Regions from separate parts of the Rhodococcus sp. 06-1460-1B genome, predicted to be linked through region 1. Evidence: predicted binding sites of a transcription regulator. Region 1 holds the regulator's gene; the other holds the start of a gene.

Region 1 (5,764 bases):
CTGCACGGAAACGGACGAACCGTCGACGCGGGGGCGGTGGTCGCACCGGACGAACGGTTGTCGTGGCCACGCACTGTCGGCATCGGGATGCAGCACGTCGTCGCGATGTTCGGGGCCACACTGTTGGTTCCGACCATCACCGGTTTCCCGGTCTCGACGACGCTGCTGTTCTCGGGCATCGGCACCGCGCTGTTCCTGATCATCACGCGCGGGCGGGTACCGAGCTACCTCGGGTCGTCGTTCGCCTTCCTGGCCCCGCTCGGTGCGACCGCAGCAGACGGACCCGCCGCGCAGCTCGGTGCCGTTCTGTGTGTCGGCGTCGTGTTGGCTGCGATCGGCTTCGTCGTGAAGTTCGCCGGAGCGCGAGTGCTCGACGCAGCGATGCCGCCAGTCGTCACCGGTGCGGTGGTCGTATTGATCGGACTCAATCTGGCCCCTGCCGCGACGACCTCGTTCGAGGCGCAACCGCTCGTCGCGGCCGTCACCCTGGTGGCGATTCTCCTCGCGACGGCCGTCGGTCCCGGTCTGGTGGGTCGGCTCGGAATCCTGCTCGGTGTCGTCGTGGGCTGGGTATTCGCTGCCGTCACCGGCGGTATCGCGCAACCACGACTCGATGCTCTGAGCGCCGCGAGCTGGATCGGGTTACCCGAGTTCCGTGGCCCGTCCTTCCAGCTGTCGGTGATTCTGGTGGCGCTGCCGGTGGTGATCGTCCTCGTCGCCGAGAACGTCGGACACGTCAAAGCCGTCGCGGCGATGACCGGAAAGAACCTCGACGATGTCGCCGGTGACGCTCTGATCGCCGATGGGTTGGCGACCACCCTCGCCGGGGCCGCCGGTGGATCGGGAACCACCACGTACGCGGAGAACATCGGCGTCATGGCCGCCACCCGCGTGTACTCGACCGCCGCCTACTGGGTTGCCGCGATCACCGCGATCGTGTTGGCGTTCTCGCCCAAGTTCGGTGCGCTGATCTTCACCGTCCCGGACGGTGTCATCGGTGGAGCGACACTCGTGCTCTACGGACTCATCGGACTGCTCGGCGTTCGAATCTGGACCGATGCCAAGGTGGATTTCACCGATCCCGTGAACCTCACCGTCGTCGCCGCCGCACTCGTCGCCGGAATCGGCGACCTGACGCTCTCCGTCGGATCGGTCGAACTCGGTGGTATCGCGTGGGGATCGCTGGGCATCCTCGTGGGATACCCGATCGTCTCGGCGTTGGCCCGAGGGAGAACGACTCGACGACGCTAGCAGGGGCGGTCACGGATCGCGCGCGTTTTGGTCATCGACCCTCGGTGCACCGCGAACGTACTGTTGAACCGTGACGTCAGTCGCACCGACGACCGCGCTGTGACACCCCTTTCTCGCGGTCGACGACGGTGCGCACCGAACAAGGAGACCCGCGTGGAACGCACACTTTTCGAGCCCGAGCACGAGCTGTTCCGGGAGTCGTACCGGAAGTTTCTCGAACAGCACGTAGCCCCCAATCACGCGAAGTGGGAAGAGCAGAACATCGTCGACCGCGGCGTCTGGGTAGAGGCCGGCAAGCAGGGCTTCCTCGGGACTGCCGCACCGGAGGAGTTCGGCGGCGGCGGCGTCAAGGACTTCCGCTACAACGCCATCGTCACCGAGGAAACCACCCGCGGCGGCTACAGCGGCATCGGCTTCACCCTGCACAACGACGTCGTCGCGCCGTACTTCATCGAGTTGGCCAACGACGAGCAGAAGCAGCGGTGGCTGCCCGGATTCTGCTCCGGTGAGCTGATCACCGCGATCGCCATGACCGAGCCGGGTACCGGTAGCGACCTGCAGGGCATCAAGACCAAGGCCGTTCGGGACGGCGACGACTGGGTACTGAACGGCTCGAAGACGTTCATCACCAACGGCATCAATGCCGATCTGATCATCGTCGTAGCGTGCACCGACCCCGAGAAAGGTGCCCAGGGCTTCAGCCTGTTGGTCGTAGAGCGCGACATGCCCGGATTCGAGCGTGGTCGCAACCTCGACAAGATCGGCATGAAGGCCCAGGACACTGCGGAACTCAGCTTCACCGACGTTCGGGTTCCTGCCGCCAACCTGCTCGGCGAAGAAGGTATGGGCTTCATCTACCTGATGCAGAACTTGCCTCAGGAGCGGCTCTCGATTGCCGTCGTCGCCGCTGCGGCCATGGAATCGGCACTGGAGATGACCATTCAGTACTGCCGTGACCGCAAGGCATTCGGTAAGTCGATCGGAAAGTTCCAGAACACGCGATTCGTGTTGGCGGAACTCGCTACCGAAACCACCGCCACCCGCATCATGGTCGACAAATTCATCGAACTGCTCAACGACGGCAAGTTGACCGTGCAGGAAGCTGCCATGGCCAAGTGGTGGACCACCGAGAACCAGGTCAAGCTCATCGACCGGTGCCTTCAGCTGCACGGTGGGTACGGCTACATGAAGGAGTACCCGATTGCCAAGGCGTACATGGATTCTCGGGTACAGACCATCTACGGCGGCACCACGGAGATCATGAAGGAGATCATCGGTCGCGGACTGAATCTCTGATTCTTTCCATCGTTCAGGACCGAAGAGAAGGGCCGCAGCATCTGTGCTGCGGCCCTTCTTCGTTGTGTCCGAACAGAGTTCAGAGCTTGCGCATCACGGTGACGACCTTGCCGAGAATGGCGGCATTGTTGCCCGGGATCGGCTCGAACAGTGGGTTGTGCGGCATGAGCCATACCTCACCCTTGGAACGCTTGAACGTCTTGACCGTGGCCTCACCCTCGATCATCGCCGCGACGATGTCGCCGTTGTCGGCCACGGACTGTTGACGCACCACCACCCAGTCGCCGTCACAGATCGCCGCGTCGATCATGGACTCGCCGACGACCTTGAGCAAGAACAACGATCCCTGACCGACCAACTCGCGGGGGAGTGGGAACACGTCCTCGACGGCTTCCTCCGCCAGAATCGGTCCACCCGCGGCGATCCGTCCGAGAACCGGCACGAACGTCGGCGTCGGCAACCGATCCTGCTCGTCGGACGCTGCCGAACCGTCCACCGCCGCCGCGGCCTGGTCGGCCTGCACCTCGTCCAGTCCGCGGACGTCCACAGCGCGAGGGCGGTTGGCGTCGCGCCGCAGGAACCCCTTGCGTTCGAGGGTGCGAAGCTGATGTGCGACGGACGACGTCGACGTCAGGCCCACGGCATCGCCGATCTCTCGAATGCTGGGTGGGTATCCGCGCTCGGTGACCGAGGCCCGGATGACCTCCAACACCTTCCGTTGGCGCTCGGTGAGCCCTGCACTGATGTCGGTGCCCACCTCCATGGCCTTCGGGGTCGGCTCGGCAGCCGGCTTTCCGGCTGCAGCCTTGCCGACCGTCGAGGATCCGGCTCGCGTGGAACCAGCTTTCGTGGAACCCGTCGTACTGGAACCGGTGATGGACCTCGTCGAGGTCTCGTCCTTCATGCTGTCGGCCTCCTGCTGATGCGGCTGGATTCGGTCTACGCGGTATCGATCCACGCGGACTGGAGTTGATGATGTCGACTCGTATGGCGTGTGGTTTCTGACACGAATCTAGCGTGTATCAGCTGTTGAATCAAACATCTGTTCGACTCGTGTCGCGTTTTCTACAGACTTTGTCGGAGGCGCGTGATAGAACTTCGAACAAGCGTCCATCGAACGCCTGATCGAACAATCGATCCAACGAGCGAAGACGAGGTTCCGATGACCATCACCACCGATCGTCCCACCACTGCCGGTATGCGTTCGCGATCCGGTGTCGTCGAGCGTCGTCGGCGCTCGCGGCCCGTGTTGCAGAACCACGCGCGTCGGACGCAGAACGGCCCGTGCTTGCCTGTCGTGGACGAGTCCTGGACCGACGTCACCGATCGTGAGATGGCGGATCGAGACTTCGACGACACCTCGGCCCATTTCGCGAGCCAGACCGTGCGCCCACGCTCTCTCGTTCTGTGGATGTTGGCTGTGGTCGTCGTGGCCGGCGGTCTGATCGGCATCGCGAATCTGAGCGCGACCACACCCGACGCGTCCACTCAGCCCGCCGGCGCGGTCATGGTTCACGACGGAGCGCTCGTCGAGTACGCACCCAGCAGATGACCACCGGCACCATGGTGCCCAGCGTGGCTGAGTATCCTCGAAGACTGCCCCGACGCGCACGTTCGTCGTCGGAGTATCGGCTACGACGGAGGCTCCCTCATGCATTGCCCGTTCTGCAGGCACCCCGACTCACGCGTGGTGGATTCGCGTGAAATGGACGAGGGTCAGGCAATACGGCGACGCCGGTCCTGCCCCGAGTGCGGTCGACGCTTCACCACCGTGGAGGCTGCCGTGCTCGCCGTCGTGAAACGCAGTGGTGTGACCGAGCCGTTCAGTCGGGAGAAGGTCGTCAAAGGAGTTCGTCGCGCCTGCCAGGGCAGAGACGTCGACAACGACGCGCTGAACCTGCTGGCTCAGCAAGTCGAAGACAATATTCGCGCGGCCGGTTCGGCCGAGATTCCCAGCAACGAAGTGGGCCTGGCCATTCTCGGACCGCTACGCGATCTCGACGAAGTGGCCTACCTCCGTTTCGCATCGGTCTACCGCTCGTTCAGTTCGGCAGAGGACTTCGAGAAGGAAATTCACGAACTCCGCAAACATCGAGAGTCCGCCGACGTCGAGTGAACCGCGGGCCGATCAGCGAGACTGATCGGCGATCGCCTTCTCGATGCGCTTCTCCGATACCGGATACGCGGTACGAATTCCCTGCGCGAACAGCCCCACCCGCAGCTCCTCGATCATCCAGAACAGCTCCTGCACACCCGGGCTGTTCTTCCTGCTCTCCGGAACCGAATCCAACAGCCGCCCGTACGAGCCGTACACCCGGTCGAGAACGTCCATCGCCGCAGCGTCGCGGCCCGCGCTGCTCGGCAGAGTGGACAGCCGCTTCGTCGCCGCAGCGAGATAGCGTGGCAGATCTGCCAACCGTCGAGAACCGAATTCGGTGACGAAACCGCGAAAGATCAAGCCGTCGAGCTGTTCTCGGACATCGTCGGCCGGCTCACCCGATGCGGTCTGCAACTGGGCCGACAGAGCCAACGCGGCCGTCAGGACCGGTCGAACCAGTGCGAGAACAGCAGCAGTACGCCGCGGAACCTCCGCGTCCACCAGTGCCCTGAGCTTGTCGAACTCGGCCGGATCGCGAACCGGTCCGCCGTGCGCGTCCATCGCTTCTTCCACAGCGAGCGCACGGCATTCCTCGAGCAGCGCATCGACGCCGCCGTACGGGTTCTGGCCGAGCGCAAGACGTTCGGCGGTCGGCAGCCCGGCCAACAGCGCCTTCGTTCCCTTCGGTGCCGTAGCGAGCAGCAGAGTGCGGGTGCCCGCGCGCATGGCTGCTCGTTGCTGGGCGGGGGTACTGAGCACTCGCACCGCCACGCCCGAACCCTCGGGTACCAACGCCGGGTACCCGGTGACCTTCTGCCCGCCCACGTCTCGGGTGACCGTGGGTTCCAAGCGGCCCAACGTGCCCGAGGTCCACGCCAGCGTCGGGGCGCGCTCCGCGTCGCCGACCGCACGTGCGACCTGTCGGCCGACCTCACCGGCCAGACCGGCGCGCAGCGCAGTCAGATCCTTGTTGCTGCCGAGCACGGTCCCGGACGGGTCGACCGCGGCGAACGTCATTCGCAGGTGATCGGGTAGCGCCGCAGTGTCGAAGTCCTTCGCGGTGATGTGGCACTGTGCGGCCCGTGAGAGTTCTCGGGCCAGAGCCGTCACGAGTGTTTC
Region 2 (5,764 bases), on a different contig from region 1:
TGCATCACAGCGCGAAGAACGGGGTCTCGTCTCCGTCCGGATCGGTGTTCTGTAACACGATATCGAGGTGGTAGCCGCCGTCCACTGTGGTGGCGACGAGTCGGGCCCGCTTGTCGGCGGGCAAGGCGGACAGCACCGGATCGATTTCGTTGGCCTCGGCCTCGTCCGGGAAGTACATCCGCGTGACGACCCGCTCGAGCATTCCGCGGGCAAAGATTCCGACGTCGATGTGGGGTGCTTCGACGAGGTCGTTCTCGGCGGGCAACGGCCCCGGTTTGATGGTCGTGATCGTCATCGTTCCCCGTGCATCGGCAAATGCTCGACCGAAGCCGCGGAAACCTGCGACACGTGGTGCCACGGCACCCCGTGGATCGTCCGGATGGTCGAAGCGACCGTCGGAGTCGGCCTGCCAGGTCTCGATCATGGCGTCGGACACCGGTTGACGAGCCCCGTCCACGAGGGTGAACGTCAGGGTGATCGCCTCGGCGGTGCCGGGAGATACCACGTCCTGTCCGTCCGGCCACAGCAGACCGATGTGGACGTAGGGCCCGACCGTCTGAGAGGGCGTCTGACCGAACGGTGCGGTGGTGAAATCGGCACCGGTCACCACCGGGTACCGGGGAGCGAACTCGGGGTCAGTCATCGTGGTCGTCCTCCTCGAACGGGGTGGCGTTGCGTCCGCGCAGAACGATGTCGAACTTGAACCCGAGAGCCCAGTTCGGTTGTGTTGCTTCGTAATCGAAGGTGCTGATCATGCGAGCACGCGCGTCTTCGGGGGCTGCATTGTAGATGGGATCCTGGAAGAACATGGGGTCGTCGGGGAAGTACATCTGCGTCACCAACCGCTGGGTGAATGCGTGACCGAACAGGGAGAAGTGAATGTGGGCAGGCCGCCATGCGTTGTGGTGGTTGCCCCAGGGGTACGCGCCCGGTTTGATCGTGGTGAACCGGTATCGGCCGTCGGCATCGGTGAGTACTCGGCCCACGCCGTCGAAATGTGGGTCGAGAGGTGCAGGCCAGCGATCACCCGAGTGTCGGTAACGCCCGCCCGCGTTGGCCTGCCAGACCTCGACGAGGGTGTTCGGGATCGCTCTGCCGTCGCTGTCGAGCACTCGTCCGTGCACGATGATGCGTTGACCCTGAGCTTCACCACCTCGCGCGAGCGTCAGGTCGGCGTCGGAGTCGGTGACCCGTCCCTCGCCCAGAACCGGACCGGTGATCTCGGTCAGTCGTTGGGGGAGAAGCGTCAACGGCTGCGCCGGATGCCGCAGGGCAGTGGTCCGGTACTCGGCGAAGTCGCGTGGTGCATGGACACCCGTCTGGTCCCGGTACTCGGGCGGGAGGTGAAGCATCGACAGCTCCTGACGATCGTGGTGATCAAGCGCACTCGCCACCGTATACAGGTGTTCGCATGGTGGCAACCTGTTCACATAACGCACATTGTCGGGTACCGTCGCTGCCATGTTGGACAAAGTCGTGGCCAGTGCCACAGAAGCGGTAGCGGACATCCCCGACGGGTCGTCGATCGCCGTGGGCGGGTTCGGGTTGGTGGGAGTGCCGGAGATCCTGATCGCCGCGGTGCTCGAGCAGGGAGCGACCGACCTCGAAACCATCAGCAACAACTGCGGGACCGACGGCTTCGGTCTGGGAGTGCTGCTGGCGCAGCACCGCATTCGGCGCACGATCAGCTCGTACGTGGGATCCAACAAGGAATTCGCACGGCAGTACCTCGGCGGCGAACTGGAGGTGGAGCTGACCCCGCAGGGCACCCTCGCCGAGCGGCTGCGAGCCGGTGGTGCCGGTATTCCGGCGTTCTTCACCCCCGCGGGTGTCGGGACGCAGGTGGCCGACGGCGGTTTGCCGCTGCGCTACGACGGCAGCGGCGGCATCGCCGTGGCGAGTCCGCCGAAGGAGACCCGGGAATTCGACGGGGTCACCTATGTGATGGAGCGCGGCATCGTCGCGGACTACGCCTTGGTCCACGCCTGGAAGGGCGACAGGCACGGAAACCTGGTGTTCCATGCCAGCGCACGGAACTTCAATCCACCCGCCGCCGCGTCGGGTCGGATCACCGTGGCGCAGGTCGAGCACCTGGTCGAGCCGGGGGAGATCGGTCCGGACGAGGTGCACACCCCGGGCATCCATGTGCAGCGGGTCGTGCATGTCGGCCCGGTCGAGGTCGGCATCGAGCAGAGGACGGTACGAGCATGAGCGAGAAGATGTCCCGCGAACAGATGGCCGCCCGGGTGGCGCAGGAGCTCGGCGACGGGCAGTACGTCAACCTCGGAATCGGCATGCCGACCCTGGTGCCCAACTACATTCCGACCGACGTCTCGGTGATTCTGCATTCCGAGAACGGCGTGCTCGGCGTCGGCCCCTATCCCACCGAGGACGAACTCGATCCCGAGATCATCAACGCGGGCAAGGAAACCATCACGGTGCTTCCCGGCTCGTCCTACTTCGACTCGTCGCAGTCGTTCGGAATGATCCGCGGCGGCCAGGTCGACGTCGCCGTGCTGGGTGCTATGCAGGTCAGCGCCACCGGCGACCTCGCGAACTGGATGATCCCCGGGCACATGGTCAAGGGGATGGGTGGTGCCATGGATCTGGTGCACGGTGCCCGTCGCGTGATCGTCATGATGGAGCACGTCTCCCGGAAGGGTGAACCGAAGATTCTGCAGTCCTGCACTCTGCCGCTGACCGGAAAGGGCTGCGTGCACAGGATCATCTCGGACATGGCGGTTCTGGACGTCACCGACGACGGACTGCGCCTCGTCGAGACCGCGCCGGGAATCTCGGTGGACGAGGTGAGGAACGCCACCGCAGCCGAGCTACTCGTCGATGTTGCTAGGGAGTGGAGCCTGCGGAACGACTCAGGAGATACCGTCTGACACCAGGACGCGGTCGGCGCGGGAGTAGATGTTCATCGACCGGCCGCGGAGAAAGCCGATCACCGTCAGTCCTGATTCGGTCGCGAGATCGACCGCGAGAGACGACGGTGCGGACACCGCAGCAAGTATGGGGATCCCGGCCATCACCGCTTTCTGCGCCAGCTCGAACGAGGCGCGGCCACTGACCATCAATATCGTGCCGCGCAGCGGAACTCGATCGTGCTCGGTGGCCCAGCCGACGACCTTGTCCACCGCGTTGTGGCGTCCGACGTCCTCGCGGAGGACGAGCATGTCGCCGTCCGCAGTGAACAGCGCCGCAGCGTGCAAGCCGCCCGTGGTGTCGAAGACCTTCTGCGCTGCGCGCAGGGTGTCCGGTAGCCCGGCAAGGGTATCGGACGTCACCACGACGTCGTCGTCAGCAGGAGAATGCTTGGTGCGCAACCGAATTGCGTCGAGTGACCCCTTGCCGCAGACCCCGCACGACGAGGTCGTGTAGAAATTGCGTTCCACCCCGGTCTCGGGGGCTGCCACGCCCGGTGCCAGCGTGACGTCCAGGACGTTGTAGGTGTTCGCGCCCTCGTCGTCGACGCCGTCGCAGTACCGCGCCGCAGCGATATCGGCACGCGATGCAATGACGCCCTCGGTCAGCAGAAAACCGTGGGCCAGTTCGACGTCGTGTCCCGGCGTACGCATCGTGACGGCAAGGGCTCTGCCGTCGACGCGCAGTTCCATCGGTTCCTCCGCCACCAAGGTGTCGGGACGGTCGACTCGGTGTTCGCCGCGTATTCGGACGACGGGTCTGCGAGCGGTGATCCGGCCCATCAGTGCCGACTCGATACGCGGCGACGTCGAAAGCTCATACCTCGATTGTGGACCCTCGTGTCATCGGTCCGACGACTCGGTTGCCATTGCCCGCACGAGCGACACCAATCGCGGGTGTTCGGCGAGGTCGTCGACCAGCACTGCCGAGCCGTCGGAGTCGGCGAGCGGGACCTTCCAGTTGCCGTACTGGGTCTCGTCCGTACCCGGTTGGTTCTGAATGCGATGTTCACCGACCGCGTCGACGAGAGCGACGCCGATCAGCAGTGACGGGCTGCGCTGGACCAGCCGGTGCAACGCCTCGACGGTCTCGTGGTTGTCGGCATCGGCAGCGAGTAATCCACGGGTGCGGGCCAGGTCCAGGACCGCCTCTCGCGCACGGGAATCCACTTCCTTTTCGGCATCGATGTCGCGCTCGAGCAGGCCGAGTCGAGATCGCAGTTCGATGTGCTCGCCCTCGAGGTATCCGGCTGTCGGAGGCAGGTCGTGCGTCGTCACCGACGTCAGGCACAGAGTCCGGTAGTCCTCGGGCGGGATGGGCCCGGAATCATCGGCCTCGAACCACAGGATGGAGGTGCCGAAGATTCCGCGCTCGGTGAGGTATTCCTGCACCATCGGCTCGAACACCCCGAGGTCCTCGCCGACCACTACCGCGCCCGCGCGCTCGGCTTCGAGGGCGAGGATGCCGATCAACGCCTCGTGGTCGTATTCGACATACGTTCCGCCGCCGGCGTTCTCGGCCTCCTGCGGAATCCACCACAACCGGAACAGGCCCAGGATGTGGTCGACGCGGATGCCCCCGGCGTGACGCAGAATCGTGCGCAGCATGTCTCGGTACGGGACGTAGGCCATCTCGCGCAGTCGATCCGGATCCCATGGCGGTTGATTCCAGTTCTGGCCCTGCTGGTTGAAGTTGTCCGGCGGCGCTCCCACGGTGACTCCGGACACCAGTACGTCGCCGAGCGTCCACGCATCGGCGCCGCCGCGGGCGACTCCCACCGCGAGGTCGTGCATGACGCCGATATCCATCCCGGCGTCGAGCGCGGCCCGCTGGGCAGCGGCCAGTTGCTCGTCACAGATCCACTGCAGCCACATGTGAAAGTCGATGCGCCCGGCCAGCTTTGCGCGTTGTTCGAGGACGAAATCGGTGCGTGGGTGCGCTGCGCGATCGGTCCATGCGGGATCGTTCGGGCCGAACTTCTCCGCCAGCGCGCTCCACACCGCAAAATCCCGGAGCCCGGTGCCCTCACGTTCGACGAACGCCCGGAACGCGGACTCGCGGGCAGGACTGCGCTCGACCTTGTGGACGCGTTCGAGGGCGCGGAGCTTGGCCTTGAACGTCGCGTCCCGGTTCAGCTTCTTGGTGCGAACGTTCGCCTTGTCGAATCGAGCCGCGGCATCCTGGATCTTGCCGAACTGCTTGGGCGAGAGCAGCGCCGTCTCCCGAATGTTCTCGACACGGATGTACAGCGGATTGAAGAAGCGTCGCGTGGTCGGTAGATACGGAGAGGCCTCCACGGGCGTCGTCGGCCGGTCGGCGTGCAGCGGATTGACCAGCAGATAGTCGAATCCATGCGCGCGGCCGGCGATGTCGACCATGTCCTCCAGGTCGGCGAGATCACCGATGCCCCACGAACGCGTCGAGCGCACCGAATACAGCTGTGCCAGCAGACCGGTACGTTGCCTGTCGGCAAGTTCGGCATTGGGCGACAACGACTTCGGTGTGACCACGACGACCGTGTCCGAGGTTCGGACGGTGTTGTCCTCACCGATCGTCGTCGCTGTGAGGCTGTGCCATCCCAGCGGGGCATCGCCGGGCACCACGAACGTGGCACGTCCGATCAGCCGTCCGTCCACCTCGCGCGGATCGACCCAGACGTCGGCCTGCGGTACCTCGATGGCGTCGCCGTCCTCGGACACCATCGACACTTCCACCGGATTGCCGTGTGGCACATGCACCCACACCGTCGCCTCGGTGCCCTGGGTCGTGACGACCACGGGCGGAAGCAGGCGACGCCACGGTGCGTTCTCGATGTCCTCCAGTGCCCGATCGA

What was found. The regulator LexA, encoded in region 1, represses DNA repair genes until DNA is damaged. The targets are predictions, from matches to a motif close to CGAACANNTGTTCG.
Region 2: the regulator LexA is predicted to act here: its motif matches at 1,397-1,410, upstream of CH268_RS13790 (CoA transferase subunit A).

Annotation. Positions count from the first base shown of each region.
Region 1 covers NZ_NOYS01000018.1:14,949-20,712, reverse strand. Annotated here, with positions in the region: gene CH268_RS06115 (uracil-xanthine permease family protein) at 1-1,251, shown strand, start outside; gene CH268_RS06110 (acyl-CoA dehydrogenase family protein) at 1,405-2,547, shown strand; gene lexA (transcriptional repressor LexA) at 2,627-3,310, opposite strand; gene CH268_RS06100 (hypothetical protein) at 3,710-4,099, shown strand; gene nrdR (transcriptional regulator NrdR) at 4,199-4,663, shown strand; gene hrpA (ATP-dependent RNA helicase HrpA) at 4,676-5,764, opposite strand, start outside.
Region 2 covers NZ_NOYS01000025.1:127,417-133,180, reverse strand. Annotated here, with positions in the region: gene pcaG (protocatechuate 3,4-dioxygenase subunit alpha) at 5-643, opposite strand; gene pcaH (protocatechuate 3,4-dioxygenase subunit beta) at 636-1,352, opposite strand; gene CH268_RS13790 (CoA transferase subunit A) at 1,462-2,211, shown strand; gene CH268_RS13785 (CoA transferase subunit B) at 2,208-2,891, shown strand; gene fdhD (formate dehydrogenase accessory sulfurtransferase FdhD) at 2,874-3,713, opposite strand; gene malQ (4-alpha-glucanotransferase) at 3,774-5,764, opposite strand, start outside.